DNA from 3 places in the Streptomyces krungchingensis genome. Region 2 is predicted to be linked to each of the others. Evidence: riboswitches for the same ligand, from Rfam matches in the RefSeq annotation. Region 2 holds a riboswitch; each other region holds the start of a gene.
What was found. Region 2 has a riboswitch for S-adenosylmethionine ahead of ACSYGO_RS37065 (amino acid ABC transporter permease). Riboswitches for the same ligand answer to the same signal wherever they lie in the genome.
Positions count from the first base shown of each region.

Region 1: another riboswitch for S-adenosylmethionine. It lies ahead of thrC (threonine synthase); the one in region 2 lies ahead of ACSYGO_RS37065 (amino acid ABC transporter permease).
Region 3: another riboswitch for S-adenosylmethionine. It lies ahead of ACSYGO_RS15250 (aminotransferase class V-fold PLP-dependent enzyme); the one in region 2 lies ahead of ACSYGO_RS37065 (amino acid ABC transporter permease).

Region 1 is NZ_JBPUKY010000001.1:5,093,287-5,100,715, forward strand. Features, by position in the region: gene ACSYGO_RS22340 (helix-turn-helix domain-containing protein) at 1-35, shown strand, start outside; gene ACSYGO_RS22345 (DUF397 domain-containing protein) at 16-285, shown strand; gene ACSYGO_RS22350 (NADH:flavin oxidoreductase) at 352-1,473, opposite strand; gene groL (chaperonin GroEL) at 1,737-3,359, opposite strand; gene ACSYGO_RS22360 (cold-shock protein) at 3,695-3,901, opposite strand; gene ACSYGO_RS22365 (MoaD/ThiS family protein) at 4,398-4,673, opposite strand; gene thrC (threonine synthase) at 4,670-5,956, opposite strand; SAM riboswitch class I at 5,974-6,132, opposite strand; gene ACSYGO_RS22375 (glucosyl-3-phosphoglycerate synthase) at 6,390-7,361, shown strand.
Region 2 is NZ_JBPUKY010000001.1:8,535,755-8,543,183, reverse strand. Features, by position in the region: gene ACSYGO_RS37075 (ABC transporter substrate-binding protein) at 1-390, opposite strand, end outside; gene ACSYGO_RS37070 (amino acid ABC transporter ATP-binding protein) at 513-1,301, opposite strand; gene ACSYGO_RS37065 (amino acid ABC transporter permease) at 1,298-2,278, opposite strand; SAM riboswitch class IV at 2,615-2,723, opposite strand; SAM riboswitch class IV at 2,852-2,997, shown strand; gene ACSYGO_RS37060 (putative leader peptide) at 3,034-3,099, shown strand; gene ACSYGO_RS37055 (glutathione S-transferase C-terminal domain-containing protein) at 3,442-4,086, shown strand; gene ACSYGO_RS37050 (ABC transporter ATP-binding protein) at 4,218-5,357, shown strand; gene ACSYGO_RS37045 (ABC transporter permease) at 5,354-6,061, shown strand; gene ACSYGO_RS37040 (ABC transporter permease) at 6,058-6,732, shown strand; gene ACSYGO_RS37035 (GTP-binding protein) at 6,847-7,429, opposite strand, start outside; gene ACSYGO_RS37030 (DUF742 domain-containing protein) at 7,409-7,429, opposite strand, start outside.
Region 3 is NZ_JBPUKY010000001.1:3,418,056-3,425,484, reverse strand. Features, by position in the region: gene qcrC (cytochrome bc1 complex diheme cytochrome c subunit) at 1-587, shown strand, start outside; gene qcrA (cytochrome bc1 complex Rieske iron-sulfur subunit) at 584-1,651, shown strand; gene qcrB (cytochrome bc1 complex cytochrome b subunit) at 1,648-3,285, shown strand; gene trpD (anthranilate phosphoribosyltransferase) at 3,439-4,503, shown strand; SAM riboswitch class IV at 4,599-4,715, shown strand; gene ACSYGO_RS15250 (aminotransferase class V-fold PLP-dependent enzyme) at 4,888-6,249, shown strand; gene ACSYGO_RS15245 (Lrp/AsnC family transcriptional regulator) at 6,311-6,592, opposite strand; gene ACSYGO_RS15240 (rhomboid family intramembrane serine protease) at 6,635-7,411, opposite strand.

The DNA.
Region 1 (7,429 bases), 3.4 Mb from region 2:
CGCAGGATTACGAGCATGGAGAACAGCATCCGTGAGGACGACCTGAGTACGGCCACCTGGTACAAGTCCAGCTACAGCGGCGGCGAGGGCGGCGACTGCCTGGAGGTCGCCCGGTGGCGCAAGTCGACGTATAGCGGCGGCAGCGGCGGCGACTGCCTGGAGGTGGCCGACGGTCACCCCACCCTCGTACCGGTCCGGGATTCCAAGAACCCCGGCGGCCCGGTGCTCGTCTTCCCCGCTCCGGCCTGGGCCGCCTTCGTCGGCGAGGTGAGGGCGCGCCACTGACCCACCGGGGCCCGACCGCCCGTGGCGGCCCCGGCGTCGCACGCCGGGGCCGCCACGGAACGGAACTCAGCTCAGCGAGCGCAGCGCCGACGCGTCGTACGGCGCGAGCTCCTCGAACCGCCCGTCGAGGACCTTCGCCGCCCACTGCGGGTCCTGGAGCAGCGCACGGCCGACGGCGACGAGGTCGAACTCGTCGCGCTCCAGGCGGTCCAGCAGGTTGTCGAGGCCGGCCACCGGGGCGCCCTCGCCCTGGAACGCCTTGATGAAGTCGCCGTCCAGGCCCACCGAGCCGACGGTGATGGTGGGCTTGCCGGTCAGCTTCTTCGTCCAGCCGGCCAGGTTCAGGTCCGAGCCGTCGAACTCCGGGAGCCAGTAACGGCGGGTGGAGGCGTGGAAGGCGTCCACACCGGCCGCGGCGAGCGGCGTGAGGATCCCGTCCAGCTCCTCCGGCGTCTCGGCGAGCCGGGCATCGTACGCCTGCTGCTTCCACTGCGAGTAGCGGAAGAGGACGGGGAAGTCCGGCGAGACGGCCGCGCGGACGGCGGCCACGATCTCGGCCGCGAACTTCGTGCGCGCCACCGGGTCGCCGCCGTAGGCGTCCGTGCGGCGGTTGGTGCCCTCCCACAGGAACTGGTCTATGAGGTAGCCGTGGGCGCCGTGCAGCTCGACGCCGTCGAAGCCGATGCGCTCCGCGGCGGCGGCGGACTCGGCGAACGCCTCGACGACGTCGTCGAGGTCCTGCTGGGTCATGGCCTTGCCGGTGACGTCCGCGCCGGCCGAGGTGAGGCCGGAGGGGCCGACCGCGGGGGCGTCGGCGAACGGCGGCTCGCCCGCGTTGCGGACCATGCCGATGTGCCACAGCTGGGGCACGATCGTGCCGCCCGCCGCGTGCACGGCGTCCGCGACCTTCGTCCAGCCCTCCAGCTGCTCCGCGCCGTGGAAGCGCGGCACCCGGTCGCTCTGCCCGGCCGAGTCGTGGCCCACGTAGGTGCCCTCGGTGACGATGAGGCCGACGCCCGCGGCGGCGCGGCGGGCGTAGTAGCCGATGACGTCCTCGCCCGGGACTCCACCGGGGGAGAACATGCGGGTCATCGGGGCCATCACGATCCGGTTGGGGACGGTCAGCCCGTTCAGGGAAACGGGCCGGGACAGGATCTCTGCGGCGCGGGAGGCGGCGGTGTCGCTCACGGAGCGGTCTCCTTGGGGGTCGGAGAGGCGTCACTCTGACGCCGAGCGGGACATTCCGGGTGGTATGTGCACATGCATCAACCACCCCTCCACGACAACCCGCGAACCCCGGCCCCGCATTCCGCCGCACCCGCACGACACCTGTGATCCCGGCCACGCCCCACCGGGGACACAGCCGGACCGCGCACCCGAAAACGCCCGAGGGCGGCACCCTGGAAAGGGTGCCGCCCTCGGAACGAAGGACGGTGATCGACCGGGGTCGATCAGAAGTCCATGTCACCGCCCGGCATGCCGCCCGGAGCGGCCGCGGCGGCCTTCTCCGGCTTGTCGGCGATGACGGCCTCGGTGGTGAGGAACAGCGCGGCGATGGAGGCGGCGTTCTGCAGGGCAGAGCGGGTCACCTTCGCCGGGTCGATGATGCCCTCGGCGATCATGTCGACGTACTCGCCGGTCGCGGCGTTCAGACCGTGGCCGACGGCCAGGTTGCGCACCTTCTCGACGACGACGCCGCCCTCGAGGCCGCCGTTGACGGCGATCTGCTTGAGCGGGGCCTCCAGCGCGAGCTTCACGGCGTTGGCGCCGGTCGCCTCGTCACCGTCGAGCTCCAGCTTCTCGAACACCTGGGAGGCCTGGAGCAGGGCCACGCCACCACCGGCGACGATGCCCTCCTCGACGGCCGCCTTCGCGTTGCGGACGGCGTCCTCGATGCGGTGCTTGCGCTCCTTGAGCTCGACCTCGGTGGCGGCACCGGCCTTGATGACGGCCACGCCGCCGGCCAGCTTCGCCAGACGCTCCTGGAGCTTCTCGCGGTCGTAGTCCGAGTCGGAGTTCTCGATCTCGGCACGGATCTGGTTGACCCGGCCGGCGACCTGGTCGGCAGAGCCGGCGCCGTCGACGATCGTGGTCTCGTCCTTGGTGATGACGACCTTGCGGGCGCGGCCCAGCAGGTCCAGACCCGCGTTCTCCAGCTTGAGGCCGACCTCCTCGGAGATGACCTCGCCGCCCGTGAGGATGGCGATGTCGCCGAGCATGGCCTTGCGGCGGTCACCGAAGCCCGGAGCCTTGACGGCGACGGACTTGAAGGTGCCACGGATCTTGTTGACGACCAGGGTCGACAGGGCCTCGCCCTCGACGTCCTCGGCGATGATCAGCAGCGGCTTGCCGGACTGCATGACCTTCTCGAGGAGCGGCAGCAGGTCCTTGACGTTGCTGATCTTCGAGTTGGCGATCAGGATGTACGGGTCGTCGAGGACGGCCTCCATACGCTCCATGTCGGTGGCGAAGTACGCCGAGATGTAGCCCTTGTCGAAGCGCATACCCTCGGTGAGCTCCAGCTCCAGACCGAAGGTCTGGGACTCCTCGACGGTGATGACGCCTTCCTTGCCGACCTTGTCCATGGCCTCGGCGATGAGCTCGCCGATCTGGGTGTCGGCGGCGGAGATGGAGGCCGTGGAAGCGATCTGCTCCTTGGTCTCGACATCCTTCGCCTGCTCCAGCAGCGCACCGGAGACGGCCTCGACGGCCTTCTCGATGCCGCGCTTGAGGGCCATGGGGTTGGCGCCGGCGGCGACGTTGCGCAGGCCCTCGCGGACCAGGGCCTGGGCGAGGACGGTCGCGGTCGTCGTACCGTCACCGGCGACGTCGTCGGTCTTCTTCGCGACTTCCTTGACCAGCTCGGCGCCGATCTTCTCGTACGGGTCCTCCAGCTCGATCTCCTTGGCGATGGACACACCATCGTTGGTGATCGTGGGGGCGCCCCACTTCTTCTCAAGGACGACGTTGCGGCCCTTGGGGCCGAGGGTCACCTTGACGGCGTCGGCGAGCTGGTTCATACCGCGCTCAAGGCCGCGCCGTGCCTCCTCGTCGAACGCGATGATCTTGGCCATGTGAAGTGGTCCTCCCGGACTGGGGTGGAAAGCTCACAGGACCGCGCTGGCGCCCGCGACGGACGGCCTGCATGCCTCGTGGTTCCTTGCCCCACCCGGCCTGCGGGCCTCACCGACCCGGTCCTTCGTTGTCACTCTCACCTTCAGAGTGCTAACGCCAATGATTAGCACTCGCCCCTGTCGAGTGCAAGCGGCTCCAGCGGATCCCCAGGTGAACACAGGGGCGCACGGGAGCGGACCGCGGGACGGACCCCGGACCGCGGACAGACCGAAGGGCCCGTACCCCATGGGGATACGAGCCCTTCGTCACGTCGAACAATCAGTCGGCGCGTGCTTCAGCCGGCAGCCAAACGGACCATGTCCGCCTGCGGCCCCTTCTGACCCTGCGAGATCTCGAACTCGACCCGCTGGCCCTCTTCAAGGGTGCGGTAGCCGTCCATCTGAATCGCGCTGTAGTGGACGAATACATCCGCACCACCGTCGACCGCGATGAAGCCGTACCCCTTCTCCGCGTTGAACCACTTGACGGTGCCCTGAGCCATGCCTAACTCCCCTATTACTGGCCCTTGCACAGATCCACACTTCGCGGATCCGGGTCAGACCTCACCCCCCAACGGTTGGGGGTGTGCGCCGGAACGCGTCGACCGCGGCTGAATGTATCTGCCCAACTGCCGTCTGCAACAGGTCAATCGGACGAGAATTCTGGGCACGGCCGATCGGGAATATGCGGAGAATGTGCGAAGATTCAGGGCAAGTCGGGCCCCGTAAATGCCATAAACGGCTCAAAAAGGCGGGGCACTTTGGCTACTTCTTGTCGGGTGCCGCACAGGTACTCATATGCGTCCGGCATGAAATGCCAAGCGGGTTCCCCAACTGTACCGTGCTCAACCATGCAGAATTGCCCCCTCCGTTTCTCTCACGGAGGGGGCAATTCGATGAACTCTCGGTGATGGGCATTACCCTGGGTAAGGATCTCACCCTCGGTGACGGCCGTCCGCGGGCCTCGCGCCCGGCCGCCGGCACGTCACCGCTCAGGCGTCAGCCGCCGGCGACGGCCGGGATGATCGAGACGCCCGCACCGTCCGGCGTCGCCGTCTCGAGCCCCTGCTCGAACCGCACGTCGTCGTCGTTGACGTAGACGTTGACGAAGCGGCGCAGCTTGCCCTGGTCGTCCAGGACGCGCGCGGAGATGCCCGTGTGGTTCTTCTCCAGGTCGGCGATGACCTCGGCGAGGGTCGCGCCCTCGGCGCTCACCTCGGCCAGGCCGCCGGTGTAGGTGCGCAGGATGGTGGGGATGCGGACGTTGACGCTCATGATGCGAGGCCAGCCTCTCGGAAGGAGTCCAGGTTCGGGCGGATGGTCGCGGTCAGGCCGGTGTCCGAGGCCACCGCGTCCAGGGTCTTGAGGCCGTCGCCGGTGTTCAGCACGACCGTGGTCAGGGCCGGGTCGAGCAGACCGTTCTCGATCAGCTTGCGGGTGACGCCGACGGTCACACCACCGGCCGTCTCCGCGAAGATGCCCTCGGTGCGCGCCAGCAGCTTGATCGCGTCGACGATCTGCTCGTCGTTCACGTCCTCCACCGCACCGCCGGTGCGCCGCGCGATGTCGAGCACGTACGGACCGTCGGCCGGGTTGCCGATGGCCAGCGACTTGGCGATGGTGTCCGGCTTCTGCGGGCGGACGACGTCCTGCCCGGCCTTGTAGGCGACGGAGACCGGCGAGCAGCCCTCGGCCTGGGCGCCGAAGATCTTGTACGGCCTGTCCTCGACGAGGCCGAGCTTGATCAGCTCCTGGAGACCCTTGTCGATCTTCGTCAGCTGGGAGCCGGAGGCGATCGGGACGACCAGCTGGTCCGGGAGCTTCCAGCCGAGCTGCTCGCAGATCTCGTACGCGAGGGTCTTGGAGCCCTCCGCGTAGTACGGGCGCAGGTTGACGTTGACGAAGCCCCAGCCCTCGCCGGCCGGGTCGCCGATCAGCTCGGAGCAGAAGCGGTTCACGTCGTCGTAGTTGCCCTGGATGCCGACGAGTTCGCCGCCGTAGACCGCGGCCATGACGACCTTGCCCTGCTCCAGGTCGTGCGGGATGAACACGCAGGAGCGGAAGCCGGCGCGGGCCGCGGCGGCGCCGACGGCGCCCGCGAGGTTGCCGGTGGAGGAGCAGGACAGGGTGGTGAAGCCGAAGGCGCGGGCGGCCTCCAGGGCCTGCGCGACGACGCGGTCCTTGAAGGAGTGCGTCGGGTTGCCGGAGTCGTCCTTCACGTAGAGGCCGCCGGTCACGCCCAGTTCGCGGGCGAGGTTGTCGGCCTTGACGAGCTTGGTCCAGCCGGGGTTGATGTTCGGCTTCTCGGCGACGTCCGCGGGGACGGGCAGCAGGGGGGCGTAGCGCCAGATGTTCGCGGGGCCCGCTTCGATGCGCTTGCGGAGTTCCTCGGCGTCGTAGGCCGAGTAGTCGTACGCGATCTCCAGCGGGCCGAAACACTCCTCGCAGGCGAAGACCGGGCCGAGGGGCACGCGGTGGCCGCACTCCCGGCACGAGAGGGCGGCGGCGGGACCGAGGTCGACGGAGTTCGTGGTGGTTGCAACTGTCTGCGCAGCCATGGAGGCGAGGCCCTTTCTCCTCATCTTCCTCACGACGCATCTCGCCGTGAGACGGATTTGGCACCTTCCCGAGCCGGGAGCCTCGCGGTGCGATCGAGATGTCGATCGGTACGAGACCGGCTGGAGGGTTGCCGGGGCTTCATCGGGCCGTATCCCTCTGCCCCTCTGGATGAGCGGTATTTGATTGTTTGACTGTTGAACTGCTTACGCGCCGACGATCCAGGACATGCGATGGTCATCCGCGTTGTTCAAGACTGTAACCGACGGCCAGGACAGTTGAACCAGTCGTCCGAACCGCGAGACGACCCCAGGGGGTTTCGTTTGGATCTCGCGGACCCGGGCTGATCCGAACCGAACCCCCTAGCCGATCAGCCGCTGCCACGGCGGGCATGCCGATGAGAGCATGTGATCAAACAGTGAGGAGCCGCAGACTGTGCTGGAAGAAGTTGAGCGCTGGCTGGGCACACGCTCCTGGTCCGTGTCCGATCGCCCGCTCCACAAGCTCATGGCCGCGAAACGCGCCACCAGTTCGACGGTCAGTGTGGTCCTGCCCGCCCTCGACGAGGAGGAGACGGTCGGCGACATCGTCGCGATCATCCGTCACGACCTGATGGAACAGGTCCCCCTCGTCGACGAGATCGTCGTCGTCGACTCGGGCTCCACGGACCGCACCTCCGAGGTAGCCGCCGCCGCGGGCGCGCGGGTCGTGCACCGCGACGCCATCCTGCCGCGCATCCCGGCCGTGCCCGGCAAGGGCGAGGTCCTGTGGCGGTCGCTGCTCGTGACGAGCGGGGACATCATCTGCTTCATCGACGCCGATCTGAAGGAGTTCTCCTCGGACTTCGTCGCCGGGATCGTGGGCCCGCTGCTCACCGAACCGGGTGTGGACCTCGTCAAGGCCATGTACGACCGGCCGCTGACCGTGTCCGACGGTTCCGCGTCCGGCGCGACGGCGGCCGGTCAGGGCGGCCGTGTCACCGAGCTCATGGCCCGTCCCCTGCTCAACATGCACTGGCCGCAGCTCGCGGGGTTCGTCCAGCCGCTGGGCGGCGAGTACGCGGCCCGCCGCTCCCTGCTCGAACAGCTGCCGTTCCCCGTCGGGTACGGCGTCGAACTGGGCATGCTCGTCGACGCGCTGCACCTGGTGGGCCTGGACGCCCTCGCCCAGGTCGACGTCGGCGTCCGCAAGCACCGTCACCAGGACGGCCAGGCGCTCGGCCGGATGGCCGCCGCCATCTACCGCACCGCGCAGCTCCGGCTGGCCCGCGGGCACCTCGTCCGCCCGGCCCTCACCCAGTTCGAGCGGGGCGAGGACGGCTTCGAGCCGCGCACCTACTCCGTCGACACGGAGGAGCGGCCACCGATGGCGGACATCGCCGAATACCAGTCACGCAGAGTGGCATAGCCCCGGTCTGCGAAAACACGGAGTGACCGACTCCGCCGGTCGTATACGGCCTGTTCGTACCGTCGTCC
Region 2 (7,429 bases):
GTTCTTCAGTTCCGGCTCCAGCCCGAGCACCGCGGCGACCAGACGGCCGAAGTCGGGTTCCGCGCCGGTGAGGGTCTTCTGGTCCGAGCCGACGTAGGCGAGCGGCGGGAAGCCGTCGGGCAGGGCGCCGACGCCGATCGTCAGCCTGCCGCTGCGGCGGACCGACGCGGGCAGCTCCTTGCTGATCGACTTCACCTCGGTGACCTTCAACTCGGCTGTCTTCGCGGCACCGTTGGACAGCCGGCCCACGGTCACCGTGCCCGCGGCGTCGGTCGTGGTCGCCGCGTCGCTGTCGCCTCCGCAGGCGCTCAGGGAGGCGGCCAGGGAGACGACCGCGGTGGTCGCGGTGACCCCGCGTACGAGGATGCGTCGGGAGAAGTGCGTAGGCATGGCTGTCCTTGTCGCTGGGTGAGGGTGGGCGTGACGTGACGGTGAGAGGGGCCTGACGCCGGGTGGTGCGAGGGGGCGGTGGGGCACGCCGGGCGTGTCAGGGAGGGGTGCGGGGGTGCGGGTCAGAGCACCTTGCTGAGGAAGTCCCGGGTCCGCTCGTGGCGCGGGGCGTCCAGCACCTGGCCGGGCGGCCCCTGTTCGACGATGCGGCCGCCGTCGACGAAGACGACCCGGTCGGCGACCTCGCGGGCGAAGCCGATCTCGTGGGTGACGATCACGAGGGTGGTGCCGCCGGCCGCCAGGTCCTTGATGACGGCCAGGACCTCGCCGACGAGTTCGGGGTCGAGTGCCGAGGTCGGTTCGTCGAACAGGATGATCCCCGGGCGCAGCGCGAGGGCGCGGGCGATCGCCACGCGCTGCTGCTGGCCGCCGGACAACTGGCGCGGATAGGCGCCCGTCTTGTCGCCGAGGCCCACCCGGCCGAGGAGTTCGCGTGCGAGTTCCTGGGCCGCGGGCCTCGTCAGCTTCCCCGTGGCGACGGGTGCGGCGGCCACGTTGTCCAGGACGGTCAGATGGGGGAACAGGTTGAAGTTCTGGAAGACGAAGCCGATCCGGCTGCGCTGGGCCAGGATCGCCCGCTCGCCGAGCTCCTTGAGTCGCCGGCCGTGGCGGCGTACGCCGATCAGTTCGCCGTTGACGCTGACATGGCCGACCTCGGGCTTCTCCAGATGGTTGATCACCCGCAGCAGCGTCGACTTGCCGGAGCCGGACGGGCCGAGGATCACGATGACCTCGCCCGGACGGACCGTCAGGTCGATGCCGTCGAGGACGCGTTGGGTGCCGTACCACTTGTGCACGTCGTGCACCTCCAGGGCGGCGGGGCTCGCTTCGAGGGTCGATGCGGTGGTCATACGGCGGCCTCCTTGCGCAGCCGGGCCCGCAGGTCACCGAGGCCGGCGCGCGCCTTCTGCAGGGGGGTCGGCGGCAGGGTGCGCGTGGCGCCCCGGGCGAAGTGCCGCTCGACGTAGAACTGGACGACGGACACGGCGCTCGTGAGGATCAGGTACCAGACCGTGGCGACCAGCAGCAGCGGCACGATGTCGCCGGGATAGGTGCTGCCCATCGTCTGCACCGAGCCGAACAGGTCGAGCAGCGAGACGTAGAAGACCAGGGACGTGCCCTTGATCAGGCCGATCAGCTGGTTGACGTAGTTCGGGGTGATGGACCGCAGGGCCTGCGGGAGCACGATGCGGGTGAACTGGTAGCTCTTCGGCAGGCCGAGCGCCGCGGACGCCTCGTGCTGGCCCTGGTCGACGGAGAGGATTCCGCCGCGGACGACCTCGGAGGCGTACGCGGCCTCGTTGAGGCCGAGGCCGACGACGGCGACCGCCATGTCGGTGGCGAGCCGCGACTCGTCGAAGCTGACGAAGGCCGGGCCGAACGGGACGCCGAGGCTCAACGTCTTGTACAGGGCACTGAAGTTGTAGAGGAAGATCAGCACGACGATCAGCGGCACGGAGCGGAACAGCCACGTGTACAGCCAGCTCACCGCGCGCAGCACCGGGCTGCCGGAGAGCCTGGCCAGGGCGAGCAGGACCCCGCCGAGCAGTCCCAGCACGGCGCTGAGCGCGGCCACTTCGAGGGTGATGACGAGGCCGTCGAGGATCGTGGGGCGCAGGAACCAGTAGCGGAAGCGGTCCCACTGGTAGAAGGGGTTGATGGCCAGGCCGTGGACGATCTGGGCGACCAGGACCAGGACGACGGCCGTGCCGATCCAGCGGCCCGGCCTGCGCAGCGGCAGGACCCGCTGGGCCGTGAGCGGTTTCGGCGGGTGGTGGGCGGGCGGTGCCTCGGCGAGAGACACGGCGGCGCCGGGGGGTTCACTCATGAGTGCTCCAGCAAGGAGGGACACCCCGGGGCGGGCGTGCGGGCGCGACGTCGGCGCGGCGCCGTGGGACGGCCGCGGACGACGGACAGCGGGAGGACGCCGGTACCGGGGGCTGGGCGGATGGTGGGCACACCGCTGCGGCGGTGCGCGTCAGGAGTTCAGAACGCCGTCAGCCTCGACAGCGGGCACAGCCCGGGGCGCTACACAGGGCGCTGTTGACACGGAGCAGGTCGACGCAGCGGTCGGCGCACAGCAGGACGCAGCCGCGGGGCCGCCGTGCGGCCTCCCTCGAAGCTGTGTGCATCGCCGTCTCCATCGCTGTTCCCGCCCGTGGGCGCTTCGCGCTTACCGAAGGTCTTCCGGTCCGGTCCTCACCTGGGGCACCCCACCGCGACAGGAGGGTTGCCGGACAGCGAGCCAGGGCTTGTCGCTGACACTCATGACCGATCTGCGGCGTAAGTTAGGCACTTCCGGAAACCGATGTCAACGCCGGGCGGCCAGGATGACCACCTGGTGAGACCGGGTCCACGCCTTCTTGACGGCTTCGGGGAGCCCGCCGAGACTGACGGGGACGGTCACGATTGTCAGCGCCTCGTCACTCGGTTCTTCCGTGCGACGCGGTGATCGGCCCCGGCCCGCTGACAGGCAACCCTTCCACCGCGACGGGGTGCCCCGGGTGACGACCGGGTCCCGCCGGCGTGGTGGGGCAAGCGTGGTCGCGCAGGAGCGCGGACCCTGGAGCGGGACCGGTGGGAATGCCCAGGAACGATCTGACGAGACGTCTGCACATCGATCTGCAGCGGGTCTCCAGCGCCTACTAGACCGGCCGCGTCGAGCCGGTACGCAAGCGCAGTCACTCCGTTCCTCCACGGCCGCCGCCCACGGGCGGGGCCGGGACCTCGTCGTTCCCAGGGAGAGTCATGCCCAAGACATCGTCGCGCGCTTCGGATTCAGGGATCTCCAGCACATGCGGCGGCGCCGCGGCCGACGCGAGCACCTCCAACCCCGGTGCCCCGGCGCCCTGTTGCCCGCTCCCCGGGGACCCGGGCCCGGCCGCGTCCCTGCCCGGCCTCCGTCCCCGGGGCGGGGCACCGTCCGGGCCGGCCCGTGCGCCGCGCATCCGCAGCCGCATCGGAGTAGGAGCCGCCGGAGGTTTCTACCCGGTGCCCCACCGCTACGAGTTGTACCTGTCGCAGGGCTGTCCGCGGTCGCTTCGGCTGTCCGTGACCGTGCGTCTGCTGGGCCTTCAGGACTCGGTGGCGACCACGGTCCTCGTCGATCCCGCCGCGACGCCAGGGGCGTTCACCGCGCTGCGCCGTGCCTACGAGGCCACCTGGCACCACTACGAGGGCCCGTTGACCGCCCCCACGCTGTGCGACCGCTGGAGCGGACGCGTCGTCAGCAATCACACCCCCGACATCCTGCGCGATCTCGCGGGCCTCCCGGGCGGGTCCGACGCCGCCCACGTCACCACACTGCGCCCGGCCGCGCTCGCCGCGGACATCGACGCGCTGTCCCGGCTCCTCGACCGTGACGTCACACCGGCCGCCTCGGCGGACGTCCTGTGCGCGGCGCTGGAGCCGCTGGACCGCCGACTGTCCGCGCACCCTTATGTACTGGGCCGTCGGCTGACCGCCGCGGACGTGGATCTGTGGGCTGCGCTCACCCAGGCCGGCCCGGCCGGCGTCCTGGCCGACACCCTCGCCCTGCACCCCCGCCTCGACGCCTATGCGCGCCGGCTCGGCGGGCACCCCGCCTTTTGGGGTGCCCGGTGCCAGCTCACCCCGCGATCCCGGCACGACGGGTGACGGAACCCGCCCCGCCCGGCGATCCTTCACCTGCGGCAATCGCGATCGAACATCAACTGACTAGACTACGCACCCTCGTACACACGATCGCGCCACGTGCGAGCGAAGCCGTTCCCGAAGGGTTCCGACTCTTGATAGCCATCGAAGATGTCAGCAAGCGGTACGCCGACGGCACGGTGGCCGTCGACCGCCTCTCCCTCCAGATACCGGACCACTCCATCACCGTTCTCGTCGGACCCTCGGGCTGCGGCAAGACCACCACGTTGCGCATGATCAACCGCATGGTCGAGCCCAGCAGCGGAACGATCCGGGTCAACGGCGAGGACATCCGCAGCCGGCCCGTCAACGCACTGCGCCGGTCCATGGGTTACGTCATCCAGAACGCCGGGCTCTTCCAGCACCGCACGATCCTGGACAACATCGCCACGGTGCCGCGGCTCCTCGGCTGGTCCAAGGAGCGCGCCCGCGCCCGCGCCGCCGAACTCATGGAGCGGGTCGGCCTCGACCCGGGCATGGCCCGCCGTTATCCCTACCAGCTCTCCGGCGGCCAGCAGCAGCGCGTCGGCGTCGCCCGCGCGCTGGCCTCCGACCCTCCGGTCCTGCTCATGGACGAGCCGTTCTCCGCGGTCGACCCGGTCGTCCGGCGCGGCCTCCAGGAGGAGTTGCTCCGCATCCAGGAGGAACTCGGCAAGGCCATCGTGTTCGTCACCCACGACATGGACGAGGCGATCACCGTCGGGGACCGCGTCGCCGTGATGCGCACCGGAGGCAGGCTCGCCCAGTTCGCCTCGCCCGACGAGCTGCTCTCGTCGCCCGCCGACGCGTTCGTGGAGGAGTTCCTCGGCGCCGACCGGGGCATCCGCGGGCTGTCCTTCCTGTCCACCCGCGAGCTCACGCTCGACCGCACACCGGTCTTCCCCGTGGGTTCCGACTGGCAGGAGATCGCGGGCCGCGCGGACGCGCCCGCGCAGGTGCTGGTGACCGACGCCGGCGGCAGGCCGCTGGGCTGGGCCGACCCCACGGCGTGGGACGGCGAGGCCGAGGCGTTGGAGCCGCACGGGCAGACCTTCGAGGTGGGCCGCGACTCGCTGCGGGTCGCACTGGACCGGGCGGTGCTGTCGCCGACCGGCCAGGCGGTCGCGGTGGACGGCGCGGGGCAGGTGCTCGGGGTCGTCGGGCAGGAGACCATCGCCGCCGCGATCCGTGCGGCGCGCCGACAGCGGGCCGCGGACTCCGAGCCGGGCCCGTCCCAGGTCAAGGCCGTGCGATGAACGGCTTCTTCGACATACCGAGCGACCTCCAGCACAGCTATCTCGGCCTGATCTCCTGGCACATGCAGGAGGCTCTGATCCCGGTGCTGGTCGGTCTGCTGCTGGCCCTGCCGATCGGTCTGCTGTGCGTCCGCTTCAACTGGGTCTACGCGCCGGTGCTGTGGGTCACCACCGTGCTCTACGCGATCCCGTCGCTCGCCTTCTTCGTGGTGCTCATCGACTACACCGGGCTGAGCCGGCTCACGGTGATGATCCCGCTGTCCCTGTACAGCCTGGTGATCCTCGTCCCGTCGGTCGTCGACGGCGTCCGGTCGGTCCCCGAGGAGACGAACGCGGCCGCGGCCGCCATGGGCATCGGCCTCGTACGCCGCTACTTCCAGGTCCAACTGCCCATCGCCGTACCGGCGATCACGGCGGGGCTGCGCGTGGCGACCGCCTCCAGCATCAGCCTGGTCAGCGTCGGCGCGCTGATCGGCAACCAGGGGGCGCTCGGCAATCTGCTCACCACCGCGATGTTCTACCACCGGCCGGTCCTGGCGGTGAACTCGGTGGTCACCACCGCGGTCCTCGCCGTCGTGGCCGATGCCCTGCTGGTACTGCTGCGACGGGTGCTGACGCCCTGGCAGCCGCCGTCCGCGCGCAGGGCGGGCCGCGGCAGGGCCACGACCGCGGGCGCCGCCCGCACCCCGGAGAGCGTCTCGTGAACGTACTCGAATTCATCCGGTCGTTCTTCACCGACGGCTCCCACTGGCACGGCTACGACGGCATCCCGCAACGCGTCTGGGAGCACGTCCAGTACTCGGCCTCGGCCCTCGCCATCGCCACGGCCATCGGCCTGCCGGTCGGTCTGGTCACCGGGCACACCGGCCGCGGCGGCAACGCGCTGGCCTTCGTGTCCTCCGCGGCCCGCGCGCTGCCGACCTTCGGCCTGCTGGTGCTGATGTTCGTCTGGCTCGGCATCGGCGTCACGCCGGTGATGATCCCGCTCGTGGTACTGGCGATCCCGCCGGTGCTCATCACCACCTACGAGGCGGTCCGCAACGTGGATCCCTCCCCCGTCGACGCCGCCCGCGGCATGGGCATGCCGGAGGGGAAGATCCTGCTCCAGGTGGAGGTCCCGGCGGCGCTGCCGCTGATCCTCAGCGGTCTGCGCTCGGCGGCGATCCAGATCGTGTCGACGGCGACGATCGCGGCCTATGTGAGCCTCGGCGGGGTCGGGCGCTACATCGTGGACGGCCTGTACCAGCGCAACTACGAGAAGGTGGTCGGCGGCGCCACTCTCACGGCCGTCCTCGCCCTGCTCGTGCTGGTGCTGTTCTGGGCGGTGGCCCGGGTGGCGGTCTCCCCCGGCGTGCGCAGGCGTCGTACGGCCTGAGGCCGCGCTCGGCGGCGCCGTACGCTTCGGCCGGCGCGGGGGGCGCACCTGTGGGGGCGGGCTGTGGCCTCGCCCCCGGGTATCGGAGGGGACGGGTCGCGGCCCGTCCCCTCCTCACTGTTCCGCGGTGGCCAGCGCGTGTTCGAGGACGACGAGCAGCGCGTCGCGCACCGAACCGCGTTCGCGCGCGTCGAACACGGTGAGGGGCACGTGGTCGGCGACGTCCAGGGCCCACCGCACGTCGTCGAGATCGTGCTCGACCTTGCCGTCGAAGGCGTTGACGGCCACCGCGAAGGGGATCTCGCGGTGCTCGAAGTAGTCGACGGCCGCGTAGCAGTCGTCGAGCCGGCGGGTGTCCACGATGACGAGCCCGCCCAGCGCGCCCTCCACGAGGTCGTCCCACATGAACCCGAACCGCTCCTGGCCGGGCGTCCCGAAGAGATAGAGCTTCAGGGTGGGGTCCAGGGTGACGCAGCCGAAGTCCATGGCGACGGTCGTCGTCATCTTCTCCGGGGTGTGGGTGAGGTCGTCGACCCCCGCGGCGACCGAGGTGATGGACGCCTCGGTGGTCAGCGGCTCGATCTCGGATATGGCGCCGACCGTGGTGGTCTTGCCGACACCGAAACCGCCCGCGATCACCATCTTCACGGGCAGGGGCGGCTGGGGCCGCTCGCCGTCAGCCCTCACGGATCGCGCC
Region 3 (7,429 bases), 5.1 Mb from region 2:
CGAGCCTCGTGGGCGTCGGCGCCGCGGCGGTCGACTTCCAGGTCGGCACCGGCCGTATGCCGGCCCAGCAGCCGGGCGCGCAGATCCCGAAGAAGAAGGTCATCTACTCGCAGGCCGAGATCGATCAGCTGGCGGCGTACATCGCTTCGCTCGGCGCCGGTCCCGCGATCCCGACCAAGAACCAGGTCAGCCCCGAGGGGGCGGACATCGCCGCGGGTGGCGAGCTCTTCCGCACCAACTGCGCCCAGTGCCACAACTTCACCGGCAAGGGCGGCGCGCTCACCCACGGCAAGTTCGCGCCCAGCCTGGAAGGTGTCGACCCGAAGCACATCTACGAGGCCATGCAGACCGGCCCGCAGAACATGCCGTCCTTCCCCGACACGACGCTGTCGACGAAGAACAAGCAGGACATCATCGCGTACCTCGACGCGGTCAACGGTGACGACACCGAGAGCCCCGGCGGCCTCGAACTGGGTGGCCTCGGGCCGGTCAGTGAGGGCCTGTTCGGCTGGGTGTTCGGTCTCGGCGCGCTGATCGCCGTCGCCGTCTGGGTCGCCGCTCGGACCGCAAAGGCCAAGAAGTCATGAGTAGCCAAGACATTCCAGAAGAGAACCTGCCCGCTGCGCAGGACGCCGACGAGCACGCTCCCGGCACGGTAGCCGTCGCGGACGAGACGAACCCGTTCGCGGACCCCGGCCTGCCGCCCCACGAGCACCGCATCCAGGACATCGACGAGCGGGCCGCCAAGCGGTCCGAGCGCACGGTCGCCTTCCTGTTCACGCTGTCGATGCTGGCGACCGCCGGCTTCATCGCGTCGTACGTGACGATCCCGAGCGACAAGTCGATCTACGTCTTCCCGATCGGCCACGTCAGCGCGATGAACTTCGCGCTCGGTCTGACCCTCGGCGTGGCGCTGTTCACGATCGGTGCGGGCGCGGTCCACTGGGCCCGCACCCTGATGTCCGACGTCGAGATCATCGACGAGCGTCACCCGATCTCGGCGGAGCCCGAGGTCAGGGCCAAGGTCCTGGCCGACTTCAAGCAGGGCGCCAAGGAGTCCGCGCTCGGCCGCCGCAAGCTGATCCGCAACACGATGTTCGGCGCGCTGGCCCTGTTCCCGCTCTCCGGCGTGGTGCTGCTGCGCGACCTCGGTCCGCTGCCCGGCACCAAGCTCCGCCACACGCTGTGGTCCAAGGGCAAGCTGCTCGTCAACATGAACACGAACGAGCCGCTGCGTCCCTCGGACGTCGCCGTCGGTTCGCTCACCTTCGCCAAGCCCGAGGGCCTGGAGGAGCACGACGAGGACTTCCAGAAGGAGATCGCCAAGGCGGCCCTGATGATCGTCCGGCTCCAGCCGGCGAACATCAAGGACAAGCAGGAACTCGAGTGGTCCCACGAGGGCATCGTGGCCTACTCGAAGATCTGCACCCACGTCGGTTGCCCGATCTCCCTGTACGAGCAGCAGACGCACCACGTCCTCTGCCCGTGCCACCAGTCCACCTTCGACCTCTCCGACGGTGCCCGAGTCATCTTCGGCCCGGCCGGTCACGCCCTGCCGCAGCTGCGCATCGGCGTGAACGACGAGGGCTACCTCGAGGCGCTCGGCGACTTCGAAGAGCCCGTCGGTCCTGCATTCTGGGAGCGCGGATGAGCACTACCACGACCTCCGACTCGCGCTCGCGCGAGAAGGCGCCCGCGGGTGAGCGGGTAGCCGACTGGGCCGACGGCCGCCTGGGGATCTACTCCCTGGCCAAGGCCAACATGCGCAAGATCTTCCCCGACCACTGGTCGTTCATGTTGGGTGAGGTCTGCCTCTACAGCTTCATCATCATCATCCTCACGGGTGTGTACCTGACGCTGTTCTTCCACCCGTCGATGAACGAGGTGGAGTACCACGGCAGCTACGTCCCGCTGCAGGGCCAGCTGATGTCCGAGGCGTTCAACTCGACCATGCACATCTCCTTCGATGTGCGCGGTGGTCTGCTGATCCGGCAGATCCACCACTGGGCGGCGCTGATCTTCCTCGCCGGCATGTTCGTGCACATGATGCGCGTGTTCTTCACGGGTGCGTTCCGCAAGCCCCGTGAGGTCAACTGGATCTTCGGATTCCTGCTGTTCGTCCTGGGCATGTTCACCGGCTTCACCGGCTACTCGCTCCCGGACGACCTGCTCTCCGGCACCGGTGTCCGCTTCATGGAGGGCGCGATCCTGTCCGTGCCGATCGTCGGCACGTACCTGTCGTTCTTCCTCTTCGGCGGCGAGTTCCCGGGCGGCGACTTCGTGGCCCGCTTCTACTCGGTGCACGTGCTGCTGCTGCCGGGCATCATGCTCGGCCTGGTCGTCGGCCACCTGATCCTGGTCTTCTACCACAAGCACACGCAGTACGCGGGCCCCGGCAAGACGAACAACAACGTCGTCGGCATGCCGCTGCTGCCGGTCTACATGGCCAAGGCCGGAGGCTTCTTCTTCCTGGTCTTCGGTGTCATCGCGGCCATCGCGGCGATCGCCTCGATCAACCCGATCTGGTCCCTGGGCCCGTACCGTCCGGACCAGGTGTCCACGGGCGCCCAGCCCGACTGGTACATGGGCTTCTCCGAGGGTCTGATCCGTGTCATGCCCGGCTGGGAGATCAATTTCTGGGGTCACACGCTCGTCCTGGGTGTGTTCATCCCGCTGATCATCTTCCCGCTGGTCCTGGTCGCGATCGCGGTCTACCCGTTCATCGAGTCCTGGGTCACCGGCGACAAGCGCGAGCACCACATCCTGGACCGCCCGCGCAACGTCCCGACCCGGACCGCGTTCGGTGCCGCCTGGATCAGCTGGTACTTCGTCCTGCTCGTCGGTGGTGGCAACGACCTCTGGGCCACGCACTTCCACCTGTCGATCAACTCGATCACCTGGTTCGTCCGGATCGCGTTCTTCGTCGTGCCGGTGCTGGTCTTCATCGCCACCAAGCGGATCTGCCTCGGCCTCCAGCGCCGCGACCGGGACAAGGTGCTGCACGGCCGCGAGTCGGGCATCATCAAGCGCCTGCCGCACGGTGAGTTCATCGAGGTCCACGAGCCGCTCAGCCAGGACGCGCTGCACACGCTCACCGCGCACGAGCAGTACAAGCCGGCCGAGATCGGCCCGACGGTCGACGAGAACGGTGTCGAGCGCAAGGTCAACGGCCCGGAGCGACTGCGCGCCAAGCTGAGCAAGGGCTTCTACGGGGAGGACAACCAGATCCCCAAGCCCACGGTCGAGGAGTACAAGGAGATCACGAGCGGCCACGGCCACCACTGATCACCCACCGATCCTGCTGATCGCCACGGCTGGAGCCCCGTCCATTGCATGGACGGGGCTCTTTGCCGTCCTCCGGGCTGGATAGGGTGGAGCCTGCCGGTACGTGCGTGCGTACCCGCCTTTTGTACGTGTCTACGAACCCAGGAGCGGCATATGAGTGCTGTGACCCCCGCTGGAGGCGACATCGCGGCGGGCCGTTCCTGGCCCGAGGTACTGAACGGCCTGCTCGACGGCCGTGACCAGAGCGCCGACGACACGGCGTGGGCGATGGACCGCATCATGCGCGGCGAGGCGACGGACGCGCAGATCGCCGGCTTCGCGGTGGCGCTGCGCGCCAAGGGCGAGACGGTCGAGGAGATCTCCGGACTCGTCCGGACGATGTACGAGCACGCCAATGTGATCGAGGTGCCGGGCCCGGCGGTGGACATCGTCGGGACGGGCGGCGACGGCGCGAAGACGGTGAACATCTCCACGATGTCCGCGATCGTGGTCGCCGGGACCGGCGCCAAGGTCGTCAAGCACGGCAACCGGGCCGCGTCGTCGGCCTCGGGCGCCTCGGACGTCCTGGAGAAGCTCGGCGTCAATCTGGAACTGACGCCGAAGCGGGTCGCCGAGGTGGCCGAGGAGGCCGGGATCACCCTCTGCTTCGCCGTGAAGTTCCATCCGGCGCTGCGTCACGTGGCCGCCGCGCGCGGCCAGCTGGGGATCCGGACGACGTTCAACATCCTCGGCCCGCTGACCAACCCGGCACGGGTGAAGGCCCAGGCCGTCGGTGTGGCGGACCCGCGCATGGCACCCATCGTGGCCGGTGTCTTCGCCGAGCGGGGCAACTCCTCGCTGGTCTTCCGCGGCGACGACGGGCTCGACGAGCTGACCACCACGTCGACCTCGCGCGTCTGGGTCGTGCGCGACGGCAAGGTGACCGAGGAGCGCTTCGACCCGCGTGACGTCGGGATCGAGCTGGTCCCGGTGGAGGCCCTGCGCGGTGCCGACGCCTCGTACAACGCGGACGTCGCGCGACGGCTGCTGAACGGCGAGCGCGGTCCCGTGCGGGACGCGGTCCTGCTGAACTCGGCGGCGGCGCTGGTGGCGCTCTCGCCGGGCGACGCGCCGCTCACGGAACAGATCCGTGCCGCCATGGCGCAGGCGGCCGAGTCGATCGACTCGGGGGCCGCGAAGCAGGCCCTCGACCGGTGGGTGCGGGTCAGCAACGCCTGACCCACTGCCGTCCGTACCCGATGTGACACAGGGCGCAGTCCGGATCCTGGACTGCGCCTTGCACGTCGAAGATCTTCTGGCAAGATGCTGTACCAGGTCATGAGCGACAGCCATCAGGCCCCGGCCGGCTGTCCGGCAACCCTCCGTCCGTGGCGGGGTGCCCCGGGTGAAGACCAGGCCGTAGGCAGCGAGGTCTACGGCAAGCGCGGACCCCTCGTGTCACCAGGGGTCCTGGTCGTTCGAGGGAGCCTTCTGTGAGCAAGCGAATGCGATAGGGCGTCGAGCCCCGCCTCCGCGTACCCCTTTCACGCTTTTCCCGCGCCGAGCCGTGCCCCCGTGCACCGGCCGCGCGGTGATTCCGCCTGCCTCTCACAGGAGCTCGCCATGTCTGTCACCACCGTTGCCGCCGACCGGTCCGTTTGTGCCCCTCTGGCCGTTCTCGGGCGAGATGTCACCGTCCCGCTCGTGACGGGCGGCGAGGTCAGCTACGCCGCGCTCGACTACGCCGCCAGCGCCCCCGCCCTCCAGCGGGTGTGGGACGACGTCGCCGCGTACGCCCCGTACTACGGCAGCGTGCACCGCGGGGCCGGCTACCTCTCGCAGCTGTCCACCGACCTGTTCGAGAACGCCCGCCGGACCGTCGCCGAATTCCTCGACTGCCGCTCCGACGACCAGCTCGTCTTCACCCGCTCCACCACCGACTCGCTCAACCTGCTCGCCGCCACCCTTCCGGCCGGCTGCCAGGTCTTCGTCTTCGAGACCGAGCACCACGCCTCGCTGCTGCCCTGGCGGGACGCGCACGTGACGTACCTGAACGCCCCGCGCACCCCCGGGCAGGCGGTCGCGACGCTGGAGCGGGCCCTCGCCGACCGCGATCCCCACGGCCCCGCCCTGGTCTGCGTCACCGGCGCCTCGAACGTGACCGGCGAGCTCTGGCCGGTGCGCGAACTGGCCGCGGCCGCGCACGCCCACGGCGCGCGCATCGTGCTGGACGCCGCGCAACTGGCCCCGCACCACCCGGTCTCGGTGCGGGACCTCGACGTCGACTGGGTCGCCTTCTCCGGGCACAAGCTGTACGCGCCCTTCGGCGCCGGCGTCCTCGCGGGCCGCGCCGACTGGCTGCGGGAGGCCGACCCGTATCTGGCGGGCGGCGGCGCGAGCCGCAAGGTGTCGCGGCGGGAGGACGGCGGTGTGGACGTGGAGTGGCACGACACCGCTGCGCGGCACGAGGCCGGTTCACCGAACGTCATCGGCGCCTACGCGATCGCGTCCGCCTGCAAGGCGCTCACCGAGGCCGGCTTCGACACGCTGGTCGCCCGCGAGCGCCACCTGATCGACACCGTCCGCGCCGGTCTCGCCGGCGTACCCGAGGTGCGGGTGCTCTCGCTCTTCGGCGACGACGCCGCGCGCGTCGGGGTGATCTCCTTCGTCGTCGAGGGCTGGAACAGCTCGCACTTCGCCGCGGCGCTCTCCGCCGAGTACGGCATCGGTGTCCGCGACGGCCTCTTCTGCGCCCACCCGCTGGTCAGGACCCTGCTCGGCAGCGACCCGCAGACGCAAGGGGAGTGCGGGGCCCCGGAGGCCGCGCCCGGCGAGAAGTCCCTGAACGCGATCCGCGTCAGCTTCGGCGCGGGTACCCCCGACGAGCACGTCGAGCGCTTCGTCACCGCGGTGCAGGAGCTCGTGCGGGACGGCGCGAAGTGGCGGTACCGCACGGAGGACGGCCGCTGCGTGCCCGCCGTCTGAGCGGGGTTCTCGTCAAGGGCCGCCCGGCGACCGGGCGGCCCTTCGTGCTGCGGTCACACGATCAGGAGTCGAGCCCGATCGCGAACGCCGCCTCCAGGTCGTGCTGGGAGTAGGTGCGGAACGCGACGTGCGTGTCCGTGGCCTCGACGCCCGGGATCTTGCTGATCTTGCCGGGGATGACGTCCGCCAGGTCGTCGTGGGCCTGCACCCGGACCATCGCGATCAGGTCGTACGTACCCGTGACGGAGAAGACCTCGCTGACGGAATCCAGCGCGGCGATCGACTCGGCGATCTCGGGGATCCGGTCCACGCTGGTCTTGATGAGGACGATCGCGGTGATCACGGCTGGTTCTCTCCCTCGGGGGCCGCTGCTGAGGCTCTCACCCTACTCGCGGTCCAAGCTGCCCGGTCGCCGCGCCGGGGGTCCGCCGTGCGGCCGGGCCGTCGCCGGGGGCGGTGTCCCCTCGGCGGGCCCGGCGGCGGCCCGGCCGAACCGCAGCCACGCGTAGCCGAAGCCGAGTGTGAAGCCCACCAGATGGGCCAGATAGGCGACCCCGGGGCCGCCGTCGTCCTGGCCCGCCGCCATCCCCTGGAGGGCCACCCAGAAGGGCAGCACCACCCAGGCCGGAAAGCGCAGCGGCAGGAAGAAGAGGAACGGCAGGAGACTGGTCACCCGGGCCGTGGGGAACAGGTACAGGAACGCGCCGAGAACAGCGGAGATCGCCCCGGAGGCGCCGACCAGGGACTGCTGCGACTCCGCGTTGGCCGCGGCGTAGCCGAGGAGCGCGAGATAGCCGCAGCACACGTAGAAGAGGGCGAACTGCAGATGCCCCATGCGTTCCTCGGTCATCAGCCCGAAGACGAAGAAGAAGAGCATGTTGCCCAGGAGATGGAGCCAACTGCCGTGGATGAAGAGGGCCGTGGCGGGGGTGAGCGCCTCGCGTGCGGCTCCGTCGAACAGATCGCCGGGGACCACGCCCCAGCGCCGGAAGTAGGCCCGCTGCGCGGCGGCCAGCGTGTCCCCGGTGCCGTAGACCGGGTTCAGGCCGGATGCCGGGCCGATCACGAAGATCAGGCAGCACAGGGCGATCAGCCCGTACGTCACCGGCGCCGACTGACTCCGTACCGCTTTGCCGACCGTCGTACTCCATTTGCTGATCATGGTGCAGAGCATGGCGTA